3 regions of the Geodermatophilus sp. SYSU D00705 genome follow, and region 3 is predicted to be linked to each of the others. Evidence: predicted binding sites of a transcription regulator. Region 3 holds the regulator's gene; each other region holds the start of a gene.

Region 1 (2,259 bases), on a different contig from region 3:
TCTCGGTGCCGTCGGGTCGCCAGGTGCGCCAGCGGCCGTCGGGTTGTCGGTGCACGCGGAAGCCGTGGTGGACCTTGGTGTGGTGCCGTTCGCACAGCAGCGCGGAGTTGGCCAGGGTGGTCTGGCCGCCGTTGATCCACTCCCGCAGGTGGTGCACGTCGCACCAGAAGGTGGGCGCCTGGCAGCCGGTGAACACACATCCCCGGTCGCGGGCCTCCACCGCCTTGCGCAGGTGTGGGGGCACGACGCGTTTGTCCCGGCCGAGGTCCAGCGGGGTGCCGTCGGGGGTCATCACGATCCGGGAGACGGCCGCGTCGCAGGCCAGCCAGCGGGCGCGGGCGGCGGAGATCGCGGTCCCGAAGCCGGTCTCGGCGGCGCCGGGGGCGGCCTTCGGGTCGATCAGGTCGGCCAGGTCGATGCGCACCATCACCTGCGGCTTGACGGTGCGCAGCACCGGCAGGCTCCCGGACGCGAGGGCGTTGTCGCACAGCTGCACCAGCGCGTCGCCCAGCTGCTGGGCGCGGGTGCGGGTGTCCCCGGCGCCGCGGCCGGCCTGCACCAGGGCCTCCAGGGCGGTGCAGAACCTCTCCCCGCCGACGGCGTCGAGCTCGACCCGGGCGGTGAGGCCGCCGTCGGCGTGCCGGGCGAGCCACACCGCCCGGGTCTCGGTGGGATCGGGCTCGGCCCCGTCGGGCTCCAGCCGGGCCAGGTAGTGCCCCACGGCCAGGGTCAGCTTCTGGTACGGCAGATCCTTGGCCACGGAGGTCAGGGCGGTGTCGACCTCGGCCAGGTCCACGCCCTGCTCGGCGGCCGCGGCCAGCCGGTCGTCCTTGGTGATCGGGGCGATGACGGCGACCTGCTCGGCCGCGACATCTCCGGCGGCGCAGGCCTCCGCGAGCGCCGGCAGCTGCGCCAGCGCCCGCCCGCCGCGCACCACCCGCGCCGCGGCCGTGCCGGACAACCGGGCGTGCCCGCGCAACCACGACTGCATGCTCTTGAGCCCGTCGTGCGCGGCGGCCTGGCGGGCGTCGGCGGTGCGCACGGTGCGGGCCAGCTCGGCGTCCAGGCGGTTGCGGGACGCAACGAGCGCGGCGGTGCGGTCCAGCAGCTCCCCGTCAGACAGTGCGTGGAGGCCGTCGCCGGCGAGGGCGTCCAGCACCGACGACAAGCCGTCCACGACACCTCCCGCCGCCTTCGATCAGGTGTTCGAAGTCTATCCCGGCGAGAAGGCGCAGACCACGCGAATCCCCAGCTCAGAGCCATGTCCACAGATCACGAAGGCGTCTTGCGGAGGCTACGGAGATGCCCTCCACGTCGCCGCGCCAGGAGGCCCTCGCGGGCGCGGCACTGGGGTCGCGTCACCACCGTCGCGGCGCGCGGCTGTGCCGCCCGGCCACCGCAGCCGCCGAGCGAAGCCTCTCGAGCAGGTCAGCGGCGTTGCCGCAGGGCCCACACCAGGGAGCGGGCCGACTGCGCGAGGCGGTCCCGGCTGCTCCAGGCGGAGCGGCCCTCCGGCCGCCGGTCCCGCGCCACGGGCACGCTCGTGACCGGCCGGCGGGTGGCGCCGACGGCCAGCACGACGCTCGGCGCACCGCCGCCGAGCACGGCCGCCACGACCGCCTCGCGCACCTCCGGACCCATCGCGAGGAAGGCGCCGGCGTCCGGCGGCAGCCCGGTGAGCCGGGCGGCCAGCCGGCGGTGCACCGTCCCGCTCAGCCGGCGGGCCGCCGACTCGTAGGCGCCGCGGCGTCCGGCGAAGACGGCGTCGACGTCGCCGAGGGCGAGCCGGTCCAGCAGTACCGGCACCGCCTCCGGAGGGTCCTGCAGGTCGGCGTCGAGGCACACCCAGACGTCGGCGTCGGGCTCGGCCGCGAGGCCGTGGGCCAGCGCGGCGTGCTGGCCGCCGTTGACGGTGAGCCCGGAGACCGCGACGCGGGGGTCGGCGGCGCTGAGCGCCGAGGCGACCCGCACGCTGTCGTCGGGCGAGGCGTCGATGACCAGCCGCAGCCGCCAGTCCCGGCCGGCCAGCGCGGCGGCCACCCGCTGCGCGAGCGGGGCCAGTGTCGCCTCGTTGCGGTACACGGGGACGACGACGGCGACGCGCGGACCGCTCATCCCCCGGCAGCCCACGTCAGCGCCAGGCCCTCGGCCAGGTCCACGGTCGGCGTCCAGCCCAGCAGCGCCGCGGCGAGCGACGGGTCGCTGACCCAGCAGTCGGTGTCCCAGTCCCGTCCCGGGTGCGCACCCGGTGCTGTGGCG
Region 2 (2,259 bases), on a different contig from region 3:
GTCGGCGTGGTACAGCCGGAAGGCCTTGGTGTCGTTGTCCGGGGTCGACAGCAGCGCCGCCGGGTACGGCAGGTCGGCGACCAGAGCGTGCAGCAGCCGGCGGCCCAACCCGCGGCTCTGGTGGTCGGGGTGGACGTGCAGCTCGCAGACCTCGAAGGCGCCGGGCAGCCACCGCTTCGCCGTCCGCCGGTCCAGCGCGGCCCGCACCTGGTCGTGCCACCACTGCCCCGGTGCCACGAGGTAGCCGTAGCCGAACCCGACCAGCTGCTCGCCCTCGGGGGTCGTCACGAACGCCCCCACGGCCCGGAACCCGGCGCGCTCGGTGTGCTGGATGGCGTAGCCGTACCGGCCGGCGACGACCGACGGCGAGTACCCCATGGCCGCGCCGTAGATCGCCAGGGCGTCGTGCATGTGGTCACGCAGCCACGTGGTGGGGAGCTCGGTGACCCGGGTGGCCGGGGTCGTGCCGGTCACGGGGCGACCACCTCCACCGGGGCGACGAGGCCGTTGCCGACCTCGGCGGCCGTGCCACAGGTCAAGCGGAGCAGCTCCTCGTAGGTGGTGGGGAAGACCGCGTGCGGGTGCCCGGCCGCGGCCCAGACCCGCTCGTGGCGGGCCAGTTCGATGTCGACCAGCGTGCCGATCGGCTCGGGGTGGCCGATCGGGGCCACGCCGCCGATCGGCTGGCCGGTGTGCCGGCGGACGAAGTCGGGGGAGCCCGGCCGCATGCCGGGGACGCCGAGCAGGGCCGCGACCTGGACGACGTCGACCCGGTGGGCGCCGCTGGTGAGCACGAGCACCGGCGTGTCGTCGACGTCGAAGACCAGGCTGTTGGCGATCGCGCCGACGGGGACGCCGAGCTGTGCGGCGGCCGCGGCGGCGGTGCGGGCGCTGCCGGGCAGCTCGCGCACCTGCCCGGTCGCGCCCGACTCGGCCAGGAGCCGGGCGAAGGCGGCCACCCGCGGGTGCTCGGGTCGGCTCATGGGTCCGATCCTGCCATTGGCCCGGACCGCCCGCGCCCGCGCGAGCTGCGGCATCTCCCCACTGCCGCGCGTCCCGCTTGACGTCGTCGGTGGGGTCGGGTCTACTCGACGTCGTTCGAACACGCGTTCGAACAGCGAGCCGGCCTCCCGCCGCTCCCGGGTCCTTCCCCACCCGGTTGCGGTGGGCCGGGGCCGGCCGCTCGGCGCAGAGCGGTGGGGAGTCTGTCATGAGCCGGGTGCTGGGTGGGGTCGGCGGTCGGGTCGGCGAGGAGGTGCAGGTGGAGCGAGGGCCGCTCGGTCCGGCACAGTTCTGGCGCGGGCAGTCGCGGTACGTCGTGGGCGAGCTGCTCGACTCGTGGGTGGAGACCGCGCCCTGGTGGGACGCCGGGGTGGCCGGCGGCGCCTCCGCCGAGCTGGTCGCCACCCGCGAGGTGTGGCGGCTGGAGGCGGTCCGGGCCGGGCGCTCCCGGATGAGCTTCGCCGGGGTCTTCGACCTGTCCTGGGACCCGACGGCCAACCAGTGGTCGCTCGTGCGGGTGCACGACTGATGGGCGCCGTCCACGTCATGGCCGACCAGCTGCCGCTGCCCCCACCGCTGCCCCCGGCTGCCGTCCAGTTGCTCGACCAGGCCTCCCGGGCGCTGGCGGAGGCGGCGGCGAGCACCGACGCGCGCCAGCGCTACGCCACCGCCCACCTGGGTGCCCTGCGCGCCGCCGCGGCGGTGCTCGCCGCCCGCACCCGTCCGGAGGGCGGCCGCCGGCGGCCGCGCAGCGCCTGGGTGCTGCTCGGCCAGGTCGCCCCGGAGCTGGGCGAGTGGGCCACCTTCTTCGCCGCCGGCGCCGCCAAGCGGGCCGCCGCGGAGGCCGGCCTGTCCCGGGCGGTCACCGAGCGCGAGGCCGACGACCTCGTCCGCGACGTCCGCGCCTTCCTCGCCGTGGTCGAGAGCAGCCTGGGCAGCACGCCGCCCGAGCCCGAGTCGCCCCGCCTGGCGCGGCCCCGGGTGGTCGGCGGCTCCGAGCACCGTCGCCGGAGGTGAGCGAGCTCGCGAGCTCACCAGGGGGCGCAGCAGCCCCGCGAACGCGGCCGACGAGCGCCAGCGAGTCGGACTCGTGAGCGCCGACCCCTTCGTCCACCTCCACGTCGCCTCGGGCTACTCCATGCAGTACGGGGCCAACCACCCGGCCGACCTGGTGAACCGGGCCGCCGAGCACGGCATGCGCGCCCTGGCGCTGACCGACCGGGACGGGCTCTACGGCGCGGTGAAGTTCGCCCTCGC
Region 3 (2,259 bases):
CACACGGTCTGCCCCGACTGCACGACGACACTGCGCTCACCCGCGAGCCGGAGGTCGTTCGACCCCCCGCCCAGCAGGGGTGCGAGCCAGGATCCCAGGGCCAGCCCGACACCGAGCGCCAGGACCACCGACAGGCGGCGGGCCCGCCGGGTCAGTCGCAGACCGGTGCGCGCCGGCCGCTCCGCACGGCCACACCCACCCCGCACCGGACGACTCGACGGCGACGGGGTCACGCCCGTCGGCGCGGGTCGCGCCGGCCCCGGCACGCCCAGGCGGCCGGTACCCGCCGCGCGGGGCCGGACGCCCCCGGCCACGGCCGATCGCGCCGACCCGCTCGCCGGCCGAGCCGGTGCGGCTGGTCGCGCCGACCCGCTCGCCGGCCGAGCAGACGTGGCCGGTCGCGGGGACCCGGTCGCCGGCCGCGCCGTTCCGGCCCGCGACGGGGCCGGGGACACGACTGCCCGCCGCGGGGAGCCCGGCTCGCGGGGGGACGGGACGGCCCGCAGACGGGGCCGCCACGGCACCTGAACCGCGTCGTCGAACTCCAGCACCGCACGCTGCACGCCTGTCACGACCACTCCTCTCGCCGAGCCCCGGACCGTCGAACGCGTGTTCGATCCGAACGTCTGTTCGATGTCTACCGGATGGCTCCGACGAAAGCCACACCACCCCGCCCCCACTTCGAACACGTGTTTGATCGGGCGCGTCCGGCGCGCTACGGTCGGTCCGGAAGGACGAGACGCGCTGCATGGGCAGCCGGCGAGGAGGCGACGGTGGCGGAGAAGAGTGGGACGTCGGGGAGCCGCCGGAGGACGCCGGCCCCGCCGGCGACCACCGGGACGGCAGCCGTGCGCACGTTCCCCGACCGGGGCGAGGCCGGCGACGGCCTGACCCAGCGTCAGCGGCGCGTGCTCGAGGTCATCCGCGACTCCATCGAGCGCCGCGGCTACCCGCCCTCGGTGCGCGAGATCGGTGAGGCCGTCGGGCTCTCCTCCGCCTCCTCGGTCGCCCACCAGCTGACCGTGCTGCAGAAGAAGGGCTGGCTGCGCCGCGACCCGAACCGGCCCCGGGCTCTCGACGTCCGCCTGCCCGGTGACACCGCCGTGGAGGTCCCGCAGCCGGCCGCCGCCGGGTCCGACGAGACCCCGGCCCCGACGTACGTGCCGCTGGTCGGGCGGATCGCCGCCGGTGGCCCGGTCCTGGCCGAGCAGGCGGTGGAGGACGTGTTCCCCCTGCCCCGCGAACTGGTCGGCGAGGGCACACTGTTCATGCTCAAGGTCGCCGGTGACTCGATGGTGGAGGCGGCCATCTGTGACGGCGACTGGGTCGTCGTGCGCCAGCAGCCGACCGCCGAGAACGGCGAGATCGTCGCCGCGATGCTCGACGGCGAGGCGACGGTGAAGACCTACAAGCGCCGCGACGGGCACGTGTGGCTGCTGCCGCACAACCCGGCGTACGAGCCCATCCCCGGCGACGACGCCACCATCCTCGGCCGCGTCGTCACGGTGCTGCGCCGGGTGTGATCCCTCGGTCCGCCGGGGCCTGACGGTCCTGGCGGACCGGCCCACGGGAGCCGTGCCCCGTCCTCGCGCGCGGTCTGCCCGGCCGCAGTGGAGCGCCCCCGGATACGGCTCAGGTGCGGCGGCGCAGCTTCCCGCCCACCCACACGACAGCGGTGGCCACCAGGGCGGCGACCAGTGCGGCCGGCACCAGCGGGATGCCGCCGTCGGAGGCGGTCAGCAGGCCCGGCAGGGGGCCGCTCGACGACTCCGACGCCGTAGCCGGACCGCCGGCGGCCTGCTCGGCCGCGATCGGCACGACGGTCACGTCGCCGGGCACCCCCTCGCCCGCCACGAGGACCCCGCTGCCGTCCGCGGTGAAGCTGATCGCCTCCCCCTGGGGCGCGTCGGGCAGCGCCATCCGCACCGGCTCCCCCGCGAGGGCGCCGGCGACGTCGGAGCCCGACAGGGGCCACACGTAGGCGTCGGTGTACGTCCGCAGCGCCACGTGGCTCCCGTCGGCCGACACCGCTCCCCCGGTGACCATGAGCTGACCTGCGCGGCCGACCGGCCCACCGGTGGTCCCGGTGAGCGTGAACTCCACGCCGCCCACCTCGGTGAGCGCCACCGTCCCCGACTCGACCAGTGCGGTCACCGGGCGGTACACCTTGCTCGCGCCCAGCACCTCCTTGGAGACGAGGTAGGGCATGCCGTCGGGAGCCAGCAGGAGCGCCTCGACGTCCCGGGCTCCCTCGGGATA

What was found. Region 3 encodes LexA, which represses DNA repair genes until DNA is damaged. Its sites were predicted from a motif close to TCGAACANNTGTTCGA; they were not measured.
Region 1: the regulator LexA is predicted to act here: its motif matches at 1,195-1,210, upstream of ACI78Q_RS16320 (DUF222 domain-containing protein).
Region 2: the regulator LexA is predicted to act here: its motif matches at 1,099-1,114, upstream of ACI78Q_RS17995 (DUF6504 family protein).

The regions. Positions count from the first base shown of each region.
Region 1 covers NZ_JBJGYT010000021.1:49,023-51,281, forward strand. The annotation lists gene ACI78Q_RS16320 (DUF222 domain-containing protein) at 1-1,177, opposite strand, end outside; gene ACI78Q_RS16325 (glycosyltransferase) at 1,429-2,115, opposite strand; gene ACI78Q_RS16330 (NAD-dependent epimerase/dehydratase family protein) at 2,112-2,259, opposite strand, start outside.
Region 2 covers NZ_JBJGYT010000026.1:48,667-50,925, forward strand. The annotation lists gene ACI78Q_RS17985 (GNAT family N-acetyltransferase) at 1-474, opposite strand, end outside; gene ACI78Q_RS17990 (YbaK/EbsC family protein) at 471-983, opposite strand; gene ACI78Q_RS17995 (DUF6504 family protein) at 1,211-1,531, shown strand; gene ACI78Q_RS18000 (SAV_6107 family HEPN domain-containing protein) at 1,531-2,019, shown strand; gene ACI78Q_RS18005 (DNA polymerase III subunit alpha) at 2,093-2,259, shown strand, end outside.
Region 3 covers NZ_JBJGYT010000017.1:50,860-53,118, reverse strand. The annotation lists gene ACI78Q_RS14660 (LysM peptidoglycan-binding domain-containing protein) at 1-23, opposite strand, end outside; gene lexA (transcriptional repressor LexA) at 774-1,523, shown strand; gene ACI78Q_RS14650 (hypothetical protein) at 1,633-2,259, opposite strand, start outside.